2 regions of the Paenibacillus sp. 10L310 genome follow, and region 2 is predicted to be linked to the other one. Evidence: a T-box and tRNA genes for the amino acid it is inferred to sense, from the RefSeq annotation. Region 2 holds a T-box; the other holds one or more tRNA genes.
The links. The T-box of region 2 lies ahead of argS (arginine--tRNA ligase). A T-box ahead of a tRNA ligase gene usually reads a tRNA of that ligase, here a tRNA-Arg.

Region 1 (7,652 bases), on a different contig from region 2:
TATTTAACTCCAGTCAACGTAACGTTGAAATGAGCAACATATGGCACCGAAAAGGTATTGGTTCCGTTCGACAACTCGATGTATCCTTGTGCTTCTGTAGTCGCAGTAACCCCTCGTGGTACGGTGATTGTTACTGCAAGTTCTTCCTCACCATTCAGTGTGAAGGAACTCTTGTCTACCGCAACGGATACACCAGCAACATTACGAGTTGGATTCACATTTACGGTGTAATCCCCGCCACTACCATTCAGCGCTTCAACTTTAATCGTTTTGGTAATCGTCTTTTCATCTGTGCTCAGGAAATTACCGTAGTTGATACTTCCGGTGATATTCTCCTTTTCAACAACAGAGCCACTTTCTGTGTATTGAGTTACATCAAGCACTTTGACAAAAGCAGCAGGATCGATGGTGTTTACAGCCTGAATGCGGCCAGCACCTTGATCAAATACATCAAACTTGGTTGTATCCAGCACCTTACTATTGTTCATGAGCGCAACTTTGATATCAAATGGCGTCCAGTCCGGATGTTTTTCAATCAACAGCGCAATCAGGCCTGCTACATGAGGTGTAGCCATACTTGTACCTGATTTACGATCATAAGCTTGTGCGTAATCTGCATCTGGCTCATCCTTGCCGTAGGCGGGAATCGTAGACAGAATGCTTGTACCTGGTGCAACAATATCCGGTTTGATATCCAGTGTTACCTTAGCAGGTCCACGTGAACTTGATGAATTCATTTCATCGCCCGGAGTTTGGGAACGTTCAAAATCACTAAAGCTCACTTCAACGGTTTGGCCTGCGTCCAGCTCAGCCTTGATCACATCTCCATCTTCCTTGGACATGCTCAGTGTTGGAATGAGTTCAAAGTTATCGCCCAGACTTACACCGATTGGACCCGGAATGTTGTTATATACAATAACAGCCACGGCTCCGGCCGCTTTAGCATTGGCGATTTTCTCTACAAATGCGATTTCACCACGCTGTATTAATGCCACTTTACCTGTAAAATCCTTACCTTCAAAGTCAGTTGGCTTACCCAGTGTTGCAAATTCAAGCTCATATTTCCCTGTCAAAACAGTTTCAGGATCTGCTGACAGACTCCATCCCATCAGATCCAGACGGTAAACCGACTCTGTAATAGCCAGTGGAGCTTCAGTCGGAGCAATTACAGACTCTTCTTCCACTGGAGCAGCTTCAGGAGAAGCTTCCACCGGTGCAGAAGGTGATGCAGATGGAGTATTTTCTTCCTTTGTAGCTTCTTCTACATTCGGAACTTCAGCTTCGTTAGAAACTGCGTCCTGCACAGCCGCTGCACTTTCCTCATCAGCAGTTGCGGGTACACCTTGCTCTGAACCTTCAGGCTCTTCTGTTCCAGGTGCCGTCCCCAGTTCAGGAGATTGTTCAACCTCTGGCACCGGTTGTTGTTCAGGTTGTGTCTCTTCGCCTTCCTCACCAATCCAGAAGTGAGTATCGGCTGTAATCAGCTGGCTAGGTCCTGTAGAGTTACCTACCGTGATAGCCATTGCAGACGCACCCGGAGAACCGAGAGTATAACGGTTGGGTCCACTGTTACCACTTGCTACAACTGCTGTCACACCAGACAACATCGCATTGTTCAGAGCAACTGAAGTAATATAACTCGGGTCGTTGGCGGCGTTACCCAACGAGAGATTAATTACATCCATGCCATCTTGAACAGAACGATCAATTCCGCCGAGTACCCATGAGGTTTGACCACTACCATACGGTCCAAGTACACGGTAAGCATAAATGTCTGCTTCAGGAGCAACACCAACAATACCGTAGTCCCCTGCTTCACGAGCAGCAACGGTACCCGCTACGTGCGTACCGTGGGAGGTGTAATAGGCGCTTCCAGTAGCATTGAACTCAGGTTCACCCGAAGCTTTCCATTCCTGATATGTCGCTTCATACGGATCATTGTCGTTTCCAACAAAGTCCCATCCGCCTTTGTAAGCTTCCTGCAAATTAGGATGTTCATAGTCAATCCCTGTATCGATGACACCCACTTTGATGCCATTTCCTTTGTAACCCAGATCCCATACTTCAGGTGCACCAATAAAAGGCGCTGTGTCTTTCATGTACGGGTTCACTTCATCTGTCTCTGGCGCTATTGTAACTTCAAGGTCAGGATATACGCTGACCACGCCAGGTATTTGAAGCAATTGTCCCACCTGGTTTCCTTTAAGCTCAATCGCTACACCATTCAGGGCATATGCATATTCTTCCAATACTTCATGTTTGATTTTCTTCTGAGTGAGGCTATGTACAAATGACTGTTGTTGTTGCTCAACTTGAGTCACAGCCTTTGTTTCCATAGAGGAGGTAAAAGATTTTCCGGAGAGGGTTGATTCACCTTGCGCTACTGCAACAGGTTTATTGGAAAGCTCAACGATCACTCGGGTGTTCTCTCCACCCAGACCTTCCAAGCTTTTATCCAAAAATGGATCTGCGGCAAGTTTCGCTTCCCGTCCTGCAAGAATCTCTCTCCATTGTTTGGCTTCGGCTGTACTGGGTAAGTTGTCAAGCTGAATAACTGAATCTGCGGGAGCGGCTCCAGCCGCGGGGAGAATAATGGAAAAGACCATCAGAACACTTAATAACGTGGATATCAATCGTTTACTCAAGGCTTTGCCCCTCCTTTTAAATGTGAATACGTCACCAAATGATGGGTTCCTGCTGTTTGTGCGTACTGCAATACACACTCCAATTTCACCGCCTATCTGCAAGAAGATTGACCCTTGGTAAATTATTCTATCAAAATACCACATTTTCCTTCTAAATAATTACAAATATGATATAGAAATTACTTATATGGGTCTTCAGTATGATAAAAATATCCATTTGTAATTATTTGTCGTTTGAATATTTCATTTTTAAAATAATGCATCAAAAAAAAGACCAAGAGCCTCTTTATCCGAAAGAGATTCCTGGTATATAGGGGAAGCGTAATTAGTATACAAAGAATCACGATAATTCGTTTAACATCGATAAAAATTGCTACATATCACAAAATTTTACTTTATTCTGGCTTCACGGCTTCAATACGCAGGCGCTTGTAATCAGCATACATCGCATCATCTTTCCAAAGGTGAGACATCACGATCTGACTGGTTTCATGGCATATTTGTTGTATCTCTTCATGACTGAGACTCTCAAAATAGTCCCCTCCAAAATGAGCCAACCAGCCTACTATACCCTGCTCACCATCTGCTAGTCTCGTAGGACGGTCGTAGTGATAGGCCTGTCGCACCACAAATCCACGTTGCTCTAAAATATGGCTATATTCTCCGATCGAAGGAAAGTACCAAGGGTTGCGTTCCGATGCACGAATGCCCGTGTTTCGCTCCATAACCTGCTCTAATGCATTCACAATGGTCTGCACGTTCCCTTTACCACCGAACTCTGCGACAAAACGCCCTCCGGGCTTCAAAGATTTCCATATACTATCCACCACTAATCGCGGGCTTCGCATCCAGTGCAGGGCTGCATTGGAGAAGACGGCATCATACAGTCTATTCGTCTCAAACTGATGACCGTCTCCTTCCACGAACTCAAGTTCAGGGAATTTCTTCCTCGCACGGCGAATCATGTCCGTCGATGCATCCATGCCAATAACTTCAGCTCCAGTCAGAGAAATTTCATGCGTCAAATCCCCCGTCCCGCAACCCAGATCAAGAATGTATTCCCCTTTTTGGGGTTGAAGCCAAGAGATCAGATTTTTGCCGTATCCGGACACAAAAGCCAGTTTGTTGTCATACTCATCTGCTTCCCATTGATTTAATGATTTCATGGATACCACCGTCGCTTTCGTTATTGATATCCTCATTGTGGCATAGAATTGTTTATTCCTTAAATATATAAATTCTATATTATTTATAGGTATAACCAATAAAAGACTTCCTCTGAACGCAAAACACTTCCCGAAGGAAGTTTCTTTTTAATACGTCCCAGGAGGGATACTCTCCTTCCAGTCGAGACTGCGATGTAGCGCTAACGAAGCGGATGCTCCGACGAACCATTGGGGGTTCTCTTCCCTTGAACGAAAAAGAAGAAGCTTCCCGAAGGAAGCTTCTTCTTTTTTTACGTCCCAGGAGGGATACTCTCCTTCCAGTCGAGACTGCGAAGTGGTGCTAACGAAGCGAATGCTCCGACGAACCGTTGGGGTTCTCTTCCCCTGAACGAAAAAGAAGAAGCTTCCCGAAGGAAGCTTCTTCTTTTTTACGTCCCAGGAGGGATTCGAACCCCCGACCGACGCCTTAGAAGGGCGTTGCTCTATCCAGCTGAGCTACTGAGACAAATATGTATAATAAATTTTCGGCGCGGTTCTTATTATACTCTGATTTCTATATTTTTCAATAGTTTTATAAAAAATTAATAATTATACTTAAATGCGGGTTCAAAAACTCCGGTTTTCAGTACCGAGAAGATGGAATGAAGCTAGAAATGGAGTAGCGGAGCGTAGGCAAACTACGTGAGCAACTACATTGTTTCCAAAGGAAACAACCTTCGTAAGCATCCGCATATTTCGGCTGAATTCCATATTCGATGTTGATGATGCCACTAGGCATCATTCGTAATCAAAGGCGATAAATGTACTTTTCGGTGTTATTCTCATACTTCAGTCCCTTGGAGAATATGATAGCTTGAACCAGGTTATATTGAGGAGATTGGGACATTTAGAGTAAGATTAACATCAGACATTTTCAATGTCAGAATTGCTGGGTAATCTTTTGCATACATACATTTCAATGATCCATTGAAGGAGAGAATCGTCATGAGACAACTTTTATCAGCCTTATCCTACTTTAGTATTTTCTTTGCCCCGTTCCTGTTTCCGATCATTATATGGATTGTTGCCAAGGATGATTACATTGAGGGACATGCAAAACGCGCCTTATTCTCACATGTATTCCCCTTTCTCGCTGCCATTCCGTTATTTTATTTCTTCGTGACTGCGCATAGTCTGGGTTCCGCCGTTGGGTTTGTCATTCTATTCTTTGTGATTTACGGATTAAGCTTTGTGTACAATGTGGTTAAAGGGATTCAAGTGCTGCGCGAGTATGCTTGATCACATCTCCACCTGATCTGACCATCGCATAACAAAACCCGCCGTTCAACAACGGCGGGTTTTTCCAGTTACAGATACAGTCAGAGCAACCAGCAACAGCAACAGGTCGCATCTACATATAGCTCAACATCGAACTCTATCCCACTATCGCCACATGTGTTGCTGGAGCGTTACCTGTTAAGCCTGCCCGATCAGATAACGCTGAAGTGTTGGACCAAGTAAACCAAAGGAAAACAACTCACTTTGAAACCGAGCTTTATCTTCTTCTACTGTCATACCTTCGCTGTTCTCAAATGCGGTATCTGTCGCCTCTTCAAACGCAGTATGCATATTATTGTTATACCAGTCGATCGCCGAATCGGAGTGATTGCGTACAATCCGAACAACTTCCAGCGAATTTCCGGGCTGTGTTGAAGCCACGTATACAAGTAACGACGGATCTCCGGCATTTCCAGGCTGCACTTCAACCTCTGCACAAGACAATCCATCCACCTCGGTTAATCTGCGTATTTTGGCATCTTGAATGGCATACATTCGTCATCGCGCTCCTTTTCCTTTGTGCTTATCATGTACTTTGTTCAATCTGGTATCGTGTCTCTGGTGTGCCCAATCGGTAAATCTCTCGATACACCTGTTGTAATACCGTTTCATAAGCTCGGTTTACGGACTCCTCCGGTGTATCTGGCCATGGGAATACCATGCCAGGAAAGGCCTCTTCCTCCTTTTCCTGCATGAGGCTCAGCAGTCCCAGTAATTGCTCCGCTTCCTGCGGCGTTGCCTGAATGATCCATTCATATGATGTTACCGACGGATCCGGAATAACGGAGCGGCCCATGACAGACACATAATACTTCATACTGTCCATTGCATGTTCTCTCCTTCACAGGCATGTTGAGGCCGTTGTCCCTAGAACTAGTTTCCGAAGAGGACAGACATTTTATGCCTGCTTTCGGCATATATTTGTTACGACCTCTGACGAAAAGACAACATTTGCTGGTTGCCAGTAACTAAGCAGCCATACGGATGAATGACTCGACCAAGAAAGGATGAACAAACCATGTGCGGTATTACCGGCTTCATACAGTGGAATCGGGATTTGACCCAGGAATCAGAGCTGCTGGTCCGTATGACGGATAGCTTGTCGAACCGGGGGCCCGACGCTTCAGGTACATGGATCTCCAATCCTTGTGCCTTTGGACATCGGCGTCTTAGTGTAATGGACCCCGAGAACGGCGCACAGCCCATGCATGCGTTACAGGGAGATACCTCCTATACCGTCGTGTATAACGGAGAACTATACAATGCACCCGAGTTGAAAAAGGAATTGCTCCAGCGGGGGCATCAGTTCCGCACGCAATGTGATACGGAAGTGTTGCTCGCCTCTTATATTGAGTGGGGACCGGCATGTGTTGACCGGTTTAACGGTATTTTTGCTTTTGCCATATGGGATGGGGGACGCGAACAAGTTTTTATCGCAAGAGATCGCCTTGGCGTGAAACCTCTGTTCTACAGTAATAACAAAGACACTCTCGTATTTGGTTCAGAGCCCAAAGCTCTGCTTATTCACCCTGATGTGGAAGCCGCTGTTGGCCCGGAAGGATTGGCCGAAGTGTTTATCGTAGGGCCTGCACGGACACCAGGACACGGCGTATACTCTTCACTAAGCGAACTCAAGCCTGCGCACGCGCTGATCTATAACCGAAACGGTATCCGAACCTATGCCTACTGGAAACTGGAAAGCCAGAACCACGAACAGAACCTGGAAGAGACGGCAGCAGAGGTACGCTCTCTCTTGCAAGATACACTGGAGCGCCAGTTGGCTTCGGATGTTCCAGTATGCTCTCTTTTATCAGGAGGACTGGACTCCAGCGCCTTGTCTGCATTAGCCGTTGATTATTACAAGCGAACCGGGCAAGGCCAAATCAGTACGTATTCTGTCGATTATGTGGATAACGCCAAGCATTTCCAGGCGCATTCCTTTCAGCCGGGTGCAGATGGACCCTGGATTAAGCGAATGGTGGATGAACTCAAGACCGACCATCACTGGATTGAAATTGAGAACGGAGAACTGATTCATGCACTGACACAGGCCATGTTAGTCAGGGATCTGCCAGGTATGGCAGATGTAGACTCCTCGCTCTATTTGTTCTGTAAAGAAATCAAAAAAGGGGCCACCGTTGCCATTTCAGGCGAAGCAGCGGATGAAGTGTTTGGCGGTTACCCCTGGTTCCATCGAGAAGATATGCTGAACTCCGGTACGTTTCCGTGGTCTGTAGCACCTGATATGCGAGCAGCGTTGTTATCCCCGGATATTCGGGAATGGATTCGGCCACTCGATTATTTGGCAGACCGCTATTCGGATGCAGTGGCTGAAGTGCCTCTGTTGGATGGGGAAACAGGTAAAGCTGCACAAATGCGGGTGATGTCCTACCTGAATATTACACGTTTCATGCCTACACTTCTGGATCGCAAAGACCGGATGAGCATGGGGGCAGGACTGGAAGTGCGGGTACCTTACTGTGACCATCGTCTGATCCAGTATGTGTTTAACATCCCTTGGGAA
Region 2 (7,652 bases):
CCTTTCTTCAACACAATCACATGGTCTGCCAAACGTTCAATTAGCAACGGTTCATGACAAGCTGTAACGATGGATGTCCCTTCATTCTTCCATTGCCCCAATAAGGATACAATGCCCTCTTGAGCTGGAATATCCAAGCCTGATAAAGGTTCATCCAGCAGCAAAAGTCCACCCGGTCCAGGTAACAGGGCCTGAATCAAATTTACTTTTTGCAATGTGCCCTTGGATAATAAGGGTAACTTCTGATCGATCGCGGTATCGAGATATAAAAGTTCACTAAGTTCTCTAATCCGCCCACGCAGTATTTCGGGGCGAATGCCCCGAATCCGTCCCATGTCCCACAAGTACTCTCCAGAAGTAAAGGGTAAACGTGGCAGGCCATCTACTGCATACCCATCAGAACCCTTCATTGTGCGCTGGATCGATCCTGTATCGGGTAACAAAATACCTGCCAACATACGTAGCAACGTACTTTTGCCAGAACCGTTTCTGCCAATAAGTACAGCACATTCTCCCTGCTTCACTTCCAGATTAATTTCATCAAGTACTTGAGCATTACCTAATCGCTTGCTCACTCGTTGAAGCAACATACCTCGACCTAATGAGTCTGGTACATCTTGATTGGCTTTCTTGAAAAGTCCACGTTTACTCCATATCACCTGGGATCACATCCGCTCTGGAGCTTGCACACCTAGCAAATGTAAACTGTACGCGAGGCGTTCGGCAGTCCGTTTGGCCAATGCCACTCGGAAGGATCTTACATCAGATGACGCATCCGCAATCCGTTCTGCGTGATAGAAACGGTTGAATGCTTGAGCGACATCTATAGTATATTTGGCAATGACCGAAGGCTCATTCCGATGAATCGCTTTTTCCAAATACTCGGGATAATCACCAAGCAGTTTCAGCAATGCCCATGAGGTATCTCCGATAGGGGATAGAGTGGTTACTGTGTTATTCTCACCTTCCGCAAGGTTGGGTTTAGTCAAAGGGTTTTCATTTTCCACGCGGATCGCCTCTTCTGCCTTGGCAAGCACACTTTGAATCCTGGCATGGGTATACTGCACATAAGGTCCGGTCTCTCCTTCAAAACTCACCGCATCCTCCAAGGAGAAATCCACATCGTTTAACCGATTATTACGCAGATCACCGAAGACAATGGCCCCTACACCGACCGCCTCAGCCACCTTCTGAGGGTTCTCCAGATTCGGGTTTTTCTCCTGAATAATTTGCAAAGCACGAGCAACTGCCTCATCCAACACTTCCTGCAAAAAGACGACTTTACCGCGGCGGGTAGACATTTTCCGTCCCTCAAAACGCATTAATCCAAACGGGATATGTTCACACTTCGCAGACCATTCATGACCCATCCGGGATAGGACCGCAAATACCTGCCGGAAATGTAACTTCTGCTCGCCTCCGACCACGTATAACAACCGATCTGCCTTCATCACCCCATGACGATAAACTGCCGTAGCCAAATCCCGAGTAGGATAGATTGTTGTTCCATCTTTTTTGATAATCAGGCATGGGGGCATGTTCTCATCTTCCAGACGTACCACGAGTGCACCATCACTCTCTTCAAGTAAACCTTTTGCCTTCAGTTCTTCAACCACTGCGCCCATCTTGTCATTGTAAAAGCTTTCTCCCAGCGTATGGTCGAACTGTACATTCAGGCGTTCATACATCCGGTTGAATTCCTTCATGCTCACTTCCACAAAGAACGCCCATAACCGCTGTGCTTCATCATCCCCTTGCTCCAGCTTGCGGAACCACTCGCGTGCCTCAATCTCCAGAGAAGGATCGTTCTCCGCCTCATCGTGGAAGCGCACATACAGTTCCAGGGACGTACGGATCGGGTCTGCCTGCAACGCTTCATCATTGCCCCACCGTTTGTACGCTGCGATCTGCTTGCCAAACTGGGTTCCCCAGTCTCCCAAGTGATTCACACTTACGGAGGTATAACCCGCTTCGTTATACAGCCGATACAGTGCTGCACCGATTACAGTAGAACGCAAATGTCCAATTCCGAAGGGTTTTGCGATGTTAGGGGAAGACATATCAATTACAACACGTGAACCTTGACCAAGCTGAAGCTTACCAAATGCCGCATTCCCCAGTTCTTTCAGCAGATTCGGCGCGAGCTTCTCCCGATTGAAACGGATATTTACATACGGCCCGGCGGGAGTCGCTTCAATTCCAGATGCCTGCAATCCCGTTGCGAGCTCGGTCGCAATGACTGCCGGTGCTTTTTTTAATGACTTCGCTAATACAAAACAAGGGAATGCTGCATCACCCATCTCCGCCTGTGGTGGGACTTCCAGTAATCTCAGAACCTCTTCTTCATTCAAACCCGTTAAAGGGGTAATATCGGCCGCAGCCTGCTTCATCAACATGTCAAACACTCCTTATCCATTCATTATTGGCTGAAATTAAACACAAAAAAGCTCTCGTCTCTAAATAAGAGACGAGAGCTGAATTAACAGTTCCCGCGGTACCACTCTAGGTGAACAGGCTACTCCTAATATGCATCAACATGCATACCAGTAAAACTGTTCCGCTCGATGCGTATAACGGTCGCAAGCCGGGTTACCCTCAGACAGATATGGTCTATCCCAATCGGGATACGCACATCTTTTCGGATAACCATCTCACGGGTGCGGTTCACTCAGGTCATGTCATACCGGCTTCCACCTCTCCCGGCTCGCTGTCATGTATGGATCTGGCTACTCTCCCGATCATTGATATTCTTCAATTCAATTCATTGCCATCATTATACATACCACGATCAGACTTGGCAACCTGCATTAAAAATCCCCTACTGAAAGGCAACACATAGGCACATCGTCTCAGATGCTTGTGTTCACTGCCTTCCCTTAGGGGACAACGGTCATTATCGGTTTAGTTATATATTCCAGTGAAATAATATTTACGCTACTGCTGCCATCAACCGGCAAGCTTCTGCACATCTGCGGCAAGCCTCTGCACATGCTTGGCAGTGATCATGGTGGTGTTTGCCACACTCAGCGGCGCAAGCTTCACAAGCTTTCACACACAATTCGCATATTTCAGCAATGAAATCACTTCCACGTGTCATCGCTTGTGCAGCAAAACTGCAGATCTCCGCACATTCCCGATTCAAACGAATGCAATCACGCAACATCGCCAGATCATATTCTTTCAGACTCGATATGTAACATACGTTGCATGCATTCATGCACTCCAGGCAAGCATCGATACATTGTTGATATTGTTGTTGTGTCATTTAAAGTTACCTCCCAGGCATAGTTTGCTATGCATCTTAATACCCAGTTCGGAGGAATATTGAATCATCTAACCTACTTTATCGCTTCCAATTCCAGTAATTGGTCACGAATGACAGTTTGGTCAAAATGTTCACCTATAAACACAGCAACATTAGGGACATCTCCCTGAGGTGTGATCTTCATGTAATCCGATTCACGGTAGGCATACTGGAACCAGAAACGGCTCGCCGTGTCACTAAACGATAAAATACCTTTCGCTCGATACACGTCTCGTGGCAAAGCAGATACAAATTGTTCAAATGCTTCGCTGTTCACCGGATGACTGAAATAATGCGTATACACCATGACATGTTCGTGTGATGCATGAGGAGCGGAATGCTCGTGACTGTGGGCATGGACATGCCTATGGGATGCGTCAGTATTCGTATCATCGCCTTGGAGTGTATGATCTGTATGTTCATGACCATGATTGCAGCCATGTGTACCACAGGCTTCCGTATGCACATGATGCTCTTGGTGAGCTGGCTTGTCTGCTTCAGAAGCTGAATCACGTACATGCACGTCTGCCCCGCTGCGAAGCAACAGATCCATCTCTACCTCACATTTCACCGTAGGAATTACAGGGGCGAAGCCATTCCATTTTGCCAAAAGCTGCTCCAGATCCTGCAGTTCCTGTGCACTCACCCGATCCGTTTTGTTCAAGAGAAGCACAGACGCACAACGAATCTGCTCCTGCATTAGCTTGAAGGTCTGCCCCTTCTGCTCCTGATACAGACCAGACAGATGTGCTGCATCCACAACAGTAATGAGACTTTTCAGTTCCAGTCGCATGTAGAGTGAGGTCTCCGTTACCGCATCCAGAATCTCCATTGGATTCGCCGCACCGGTGGCTTCAATGATGATCACATCCGGTGATTCCTCTTGAACGAGATCAGCAAGTTGCAATCCCAAGTCACCACGTACGGTACAACAGATGCATCCACCTAACATCTCAGTCATTGGAACGGTGGAATCCACAATCTGACCATCCAGATTAACTTCGCCTAACTCATTCATAACCACTGCGGGACGCAAACCCTGCTGTTGCCAATGTTCGATCAACTGAACAAGCAGTGTTGTTTTGCCACTCCCCAAAAAACCTGACAGTATATATACAGGTATGGATTGTTCTTTTAAAATCGTTTCATTCATGCGTATACACCTCTCTGATTGTCCTTCTTGTAACCTGATCTATCTATATCTAGCGAGTGTACACCATCCCGCATTCGTTGTGCAATAACGTTCAACTCTCCCACAGTACATTGCCTGATTCTACCGGATGGTCTATGCTATGAGGACATGTTGATTGAAGGAGGAAGTTTCATGACTAATTCAGTGGAACAACATCGCCAGGAAGCCCCTGACAGGGTATCGTGCATGATTGTTACAGTGTCTGACACACGAACTAAAGACACCGATACCAGTGGCCAGCTCATGCACCAGCTTTTGAATGAAGCGGGTTATCAGATTGTTGAATACATCATCACACCAGATGAAACGGAGAACATTCGAAGCATCCTGCAAGATGCAGCTGTTCGTGATGATATTGAAGCCGTGCTACTGAGCGGCGGTACAGGGATTGCACCCCGAGATACAACTTATGAAGCAGTATCCTCACTACTCGACAAGGAACTCCCGGGCTTTGGTGAGATCTTCCGTTTTCTCAGTTACACTGAAGATATCGGTTCCGCTGCCATCCTGAGCAGAGCCGTCGCTGGAACGATTGGACGCACAGCCGTATTCTCCATGCCGGGTTCCAAAGGAGCTGTCAAATTGGCCATGGAAAAACTCATTCTGCCCGAGTTGCGGCATGTCATGCGTGAAATATATAAACCCGTCTGAAAGATCAGACGGGTTTTTCGGGTTTATTTTCAGCTGTACGGTAAGGATTGAAAGTTTTCTGTGCTCCCATCTTCTCTTACCTTAGTTGCCCCAACACATGTTGGAACACCTGCATAACATCCTGTTCATACTTGTCCTTTTCCCCACCGGAAGCTGTATAAACGAGTGAGACGTACCCTTTGCTACGAATCGTTGTCCGGCCAAGCGCATTCTCCAAGACAGCCTCATCACGATTCTCACTATACATTTGTTTCATGCTGGCCGCCCGGGTTGTCGCATCACTGAAAATATGGACTTTCACGATGTGTCTGCCACTTCCATTCAACAAATACATATAAGAGATCCCGCCATGGTCGTCATCGGCAGACATGTTATTCATAAGTTGAATGCCTTTTGCTTCAAAACTCTTACTGATCTCACTCACCAATTCACCGTTTAATCCGTGTCCTTGACTCTGTGCCCGCACATTTCCTTCATCTGTCGCTTCGCGGGTGTAGACCTTCCGCTCCTGTTCAATGGATGATGCCGAACAAGCCACCAGGGACCAGACACTCGTGATCAACACGCCACTTACAAGTACCGACTTCATTGTTCTTCCAACCAGACTTCGGCCTTTTCTACCAAACCACATGCCAATCCTTCCTTTCCAGCCACGTGTACTGTGACCCAATCAGGTAGAATTAGCATGTCTAAGGACTTAGAATCTTATGCGGATGGCAGATCTGATATTGTATTGACCACCGTACGACCTACTGCACCACCTTGGAGTATCGTCTCTAGCGTATGAGACAATTGATCTAGAGAAATCTCCCGGATTCCCAGTTCCAGTGCGCGCTCCGGTTTCCATTCTCCCCCGAGCAGTTTCCACAATCGTTCCCGACGTTCCATCGGACAATATACAGAGTCTATACCAATAAGCTGGATGCCACGCAAAATAAACGGAAGTACCGTGGATTCAAAAGCTGTGCCTCCAGTTAACCCGGATACCGCTACCGCACCTCCGTATTGAATCTGTTTTAATCGCTCCGCAAGAGCCGGTCCTCCTGTTGGATCAACAACTCCCGCCCATAGCTGTTTCCCCATCGCTCCTTTAGCTGGAGTATCAGCTTCTTCACGAGTAATGACCTCTGAGGCTCCCAAGTTTCTAAGCAATGGCTCCTCCTGCTCCTTCTTGCCTGTGCTGGCTGTTACTTCAAAGCCAAGCTTCGCCAGAATCGCTACTGCCATACTGCCAACACCACCCGTTGCACCCGTAACCAGAACCTTGCCCATCTCCGGTGTCACTCCAGCCTGTAACAGCGCATCTACCGAAAGTGCAGCCGTAAATCCTGCGGTTCCAATTGCCATGGCCTCTTTCTCACTGAGACCTGGTGGCAGAGGTACCAGCCATTCACTGCGCAGACGCGCATACTCGCTGTACCCTCCGTAATGGGATACGCCAGGTTCAAATCCTGTACTGATCACCCGATCTCCTGGTGCAAAACGTCCACTTACCGACTCTTCTACCGTTCCGGCCAGATCAATTCCCGGTACCATCGGGTACTCACGAACGACACCGCCTTTGTCAAGGGTAGCGAGTCCGTCTTTATAATTGACACTGGAATACTGCACCTGTACCGTTACATCTCCATTTGGCAGATCTTCCTTCTTCAATTGCTCTATAGCAGCTTTCACTCCGCCCTGTTCTTCTTTACGGACAACATATGCGTTAAAATGGTTTTTCATCTATAGCCACTCCTCTTTTGGATTTTATATATTTTTCCATTAAGCACATGAATTGTTCGCATTCAGGCTTAACGGCTCCGTTTACCTATGGAATCCTTCAAATATTGATGATCAAACTCTGTCTCTCCTGAGCGTCAACAGATAGATTAGTGGACCCACAATAGGGATGATGCCTGCCGCGGTCCAAGCTGCTGAACGTCGACTCACTTTAGTATCCCTGTATATCGCAATCATGGAAAGTAAGGTCAGCAGTACAAAATCAATCGTCATGATATGTACAAAGGCAGATTGATTGAATGCTTCCATATATACAGCCGGATGACCTTGCGTCACGGCATAGAATGTTGCCCCCCAGCGTTAACAGCAGAAGGACGACATGCGTCAGTTTGTGGGCTGCTACCCGTCCAATTCCCGCCTCCCGCTGATGACCAAAATGTAAGTTTGCGTAACCCGAAGCTCTATTTGCGGATGATGACCATGCATAATAGGGAAGCAGGGCAAAAGCACCCAGTCCGAAAGAAAGTATGACAAAAGGCCAAGCCGGTACACGGCCACCTCGTTCTTTCACAGATGTTCTTAACAGCATACAGACATAAACTGCCGGGAAAATACCTAACCACGAAAATACCGTAAGTAACCAAGGCTCTTTGCTTTGCAGGGTGATCAGTTCTTTGAATATCGGATCACTTCCAGGTGACTGCCCTGGTGCCAACAACACTGCATAGGCAATAAAAGCGATCCAGACCAGTCCTAATATCCATCTCATGTCTGCACCTCCTC

Region 1: it encodes a tRNA-Arg, which carries the amino acid that the T-box ahead of argS (arginine--tRNA ligase) is inferred to sense. The anticodon was not compared.

The regions. Positions count from the first base shown of each region.
Region 1 covers NZ_JBFTKC010000007.1:228,992-236,643, reverse strand. Annotated here, with positions in the region: gene AC1DE7_RS17675 (S8 family serine peptidase) at 1-2,645, opposite strand, end outside; gene AC1DE7_RS17670 (class I SAM-dependent methyltransferase) at 3,041-3,811, opposite strand; tRNA gene AC1DE7_RS17665 (tRNA-Arg) at 4,243-4,316, opposite strand; gene AC1DE7_RS17660 (magnetosome magnetite crystal formation protein family) at 4,796-5,089, shown strand; gene AC1DE7_RS17655 (hypothetical protein) at 5,267-5,623, opposite strand; gene AC1DE7_RS17650 (hypothetical protein) at 5,655-5,954, opposite strand; gene asnB (asparagine synthase (glutamine-hydrolyzing)) at 6,147-7,652, shown strand, end outside.
Region 2 covers NZ_JBFTKC010000001.1:1,112,975-1,120,626, reverse strand. Annotated here, with positions in the region: gene AC1DE7_RS05350 (ATP-binding cassette domain-containing protein) at 1-659, opposite strand, end outside; gene argS (arginine--tRNA ligase) at 666-2,396, opposite strand; T-box leader at 2,461-2,751, opposite strand; gene AC1DE7_RS05340 (four-helix bundle copper-binding protein) at 2,930-3,265, opposite strand; gene AC1DE7_RS05335 (CobW family GTP-binding protein) at 3,339-4,457, opposite strand; gene AC1DE7_RS05330 (MogA/MoaB family molybdenum cofactor biosynthesis protein) at 4,629-5,147, shown strand; gene AC1DE7_RS05325 (hypothetical protein) at 5,224-5,778, opposite strand; gene AC1DE7_RS05320 (oxidoreductase) at 5,853-6,872, opposite strand; gene AC1DE7_RS05315 (PLDc N-terminal domain-containing protein) at 6,984-7,142, opposite strand; gene AC1DE7_RS05310 (hypothetical protein) at 7,132-7,638, opposite strand.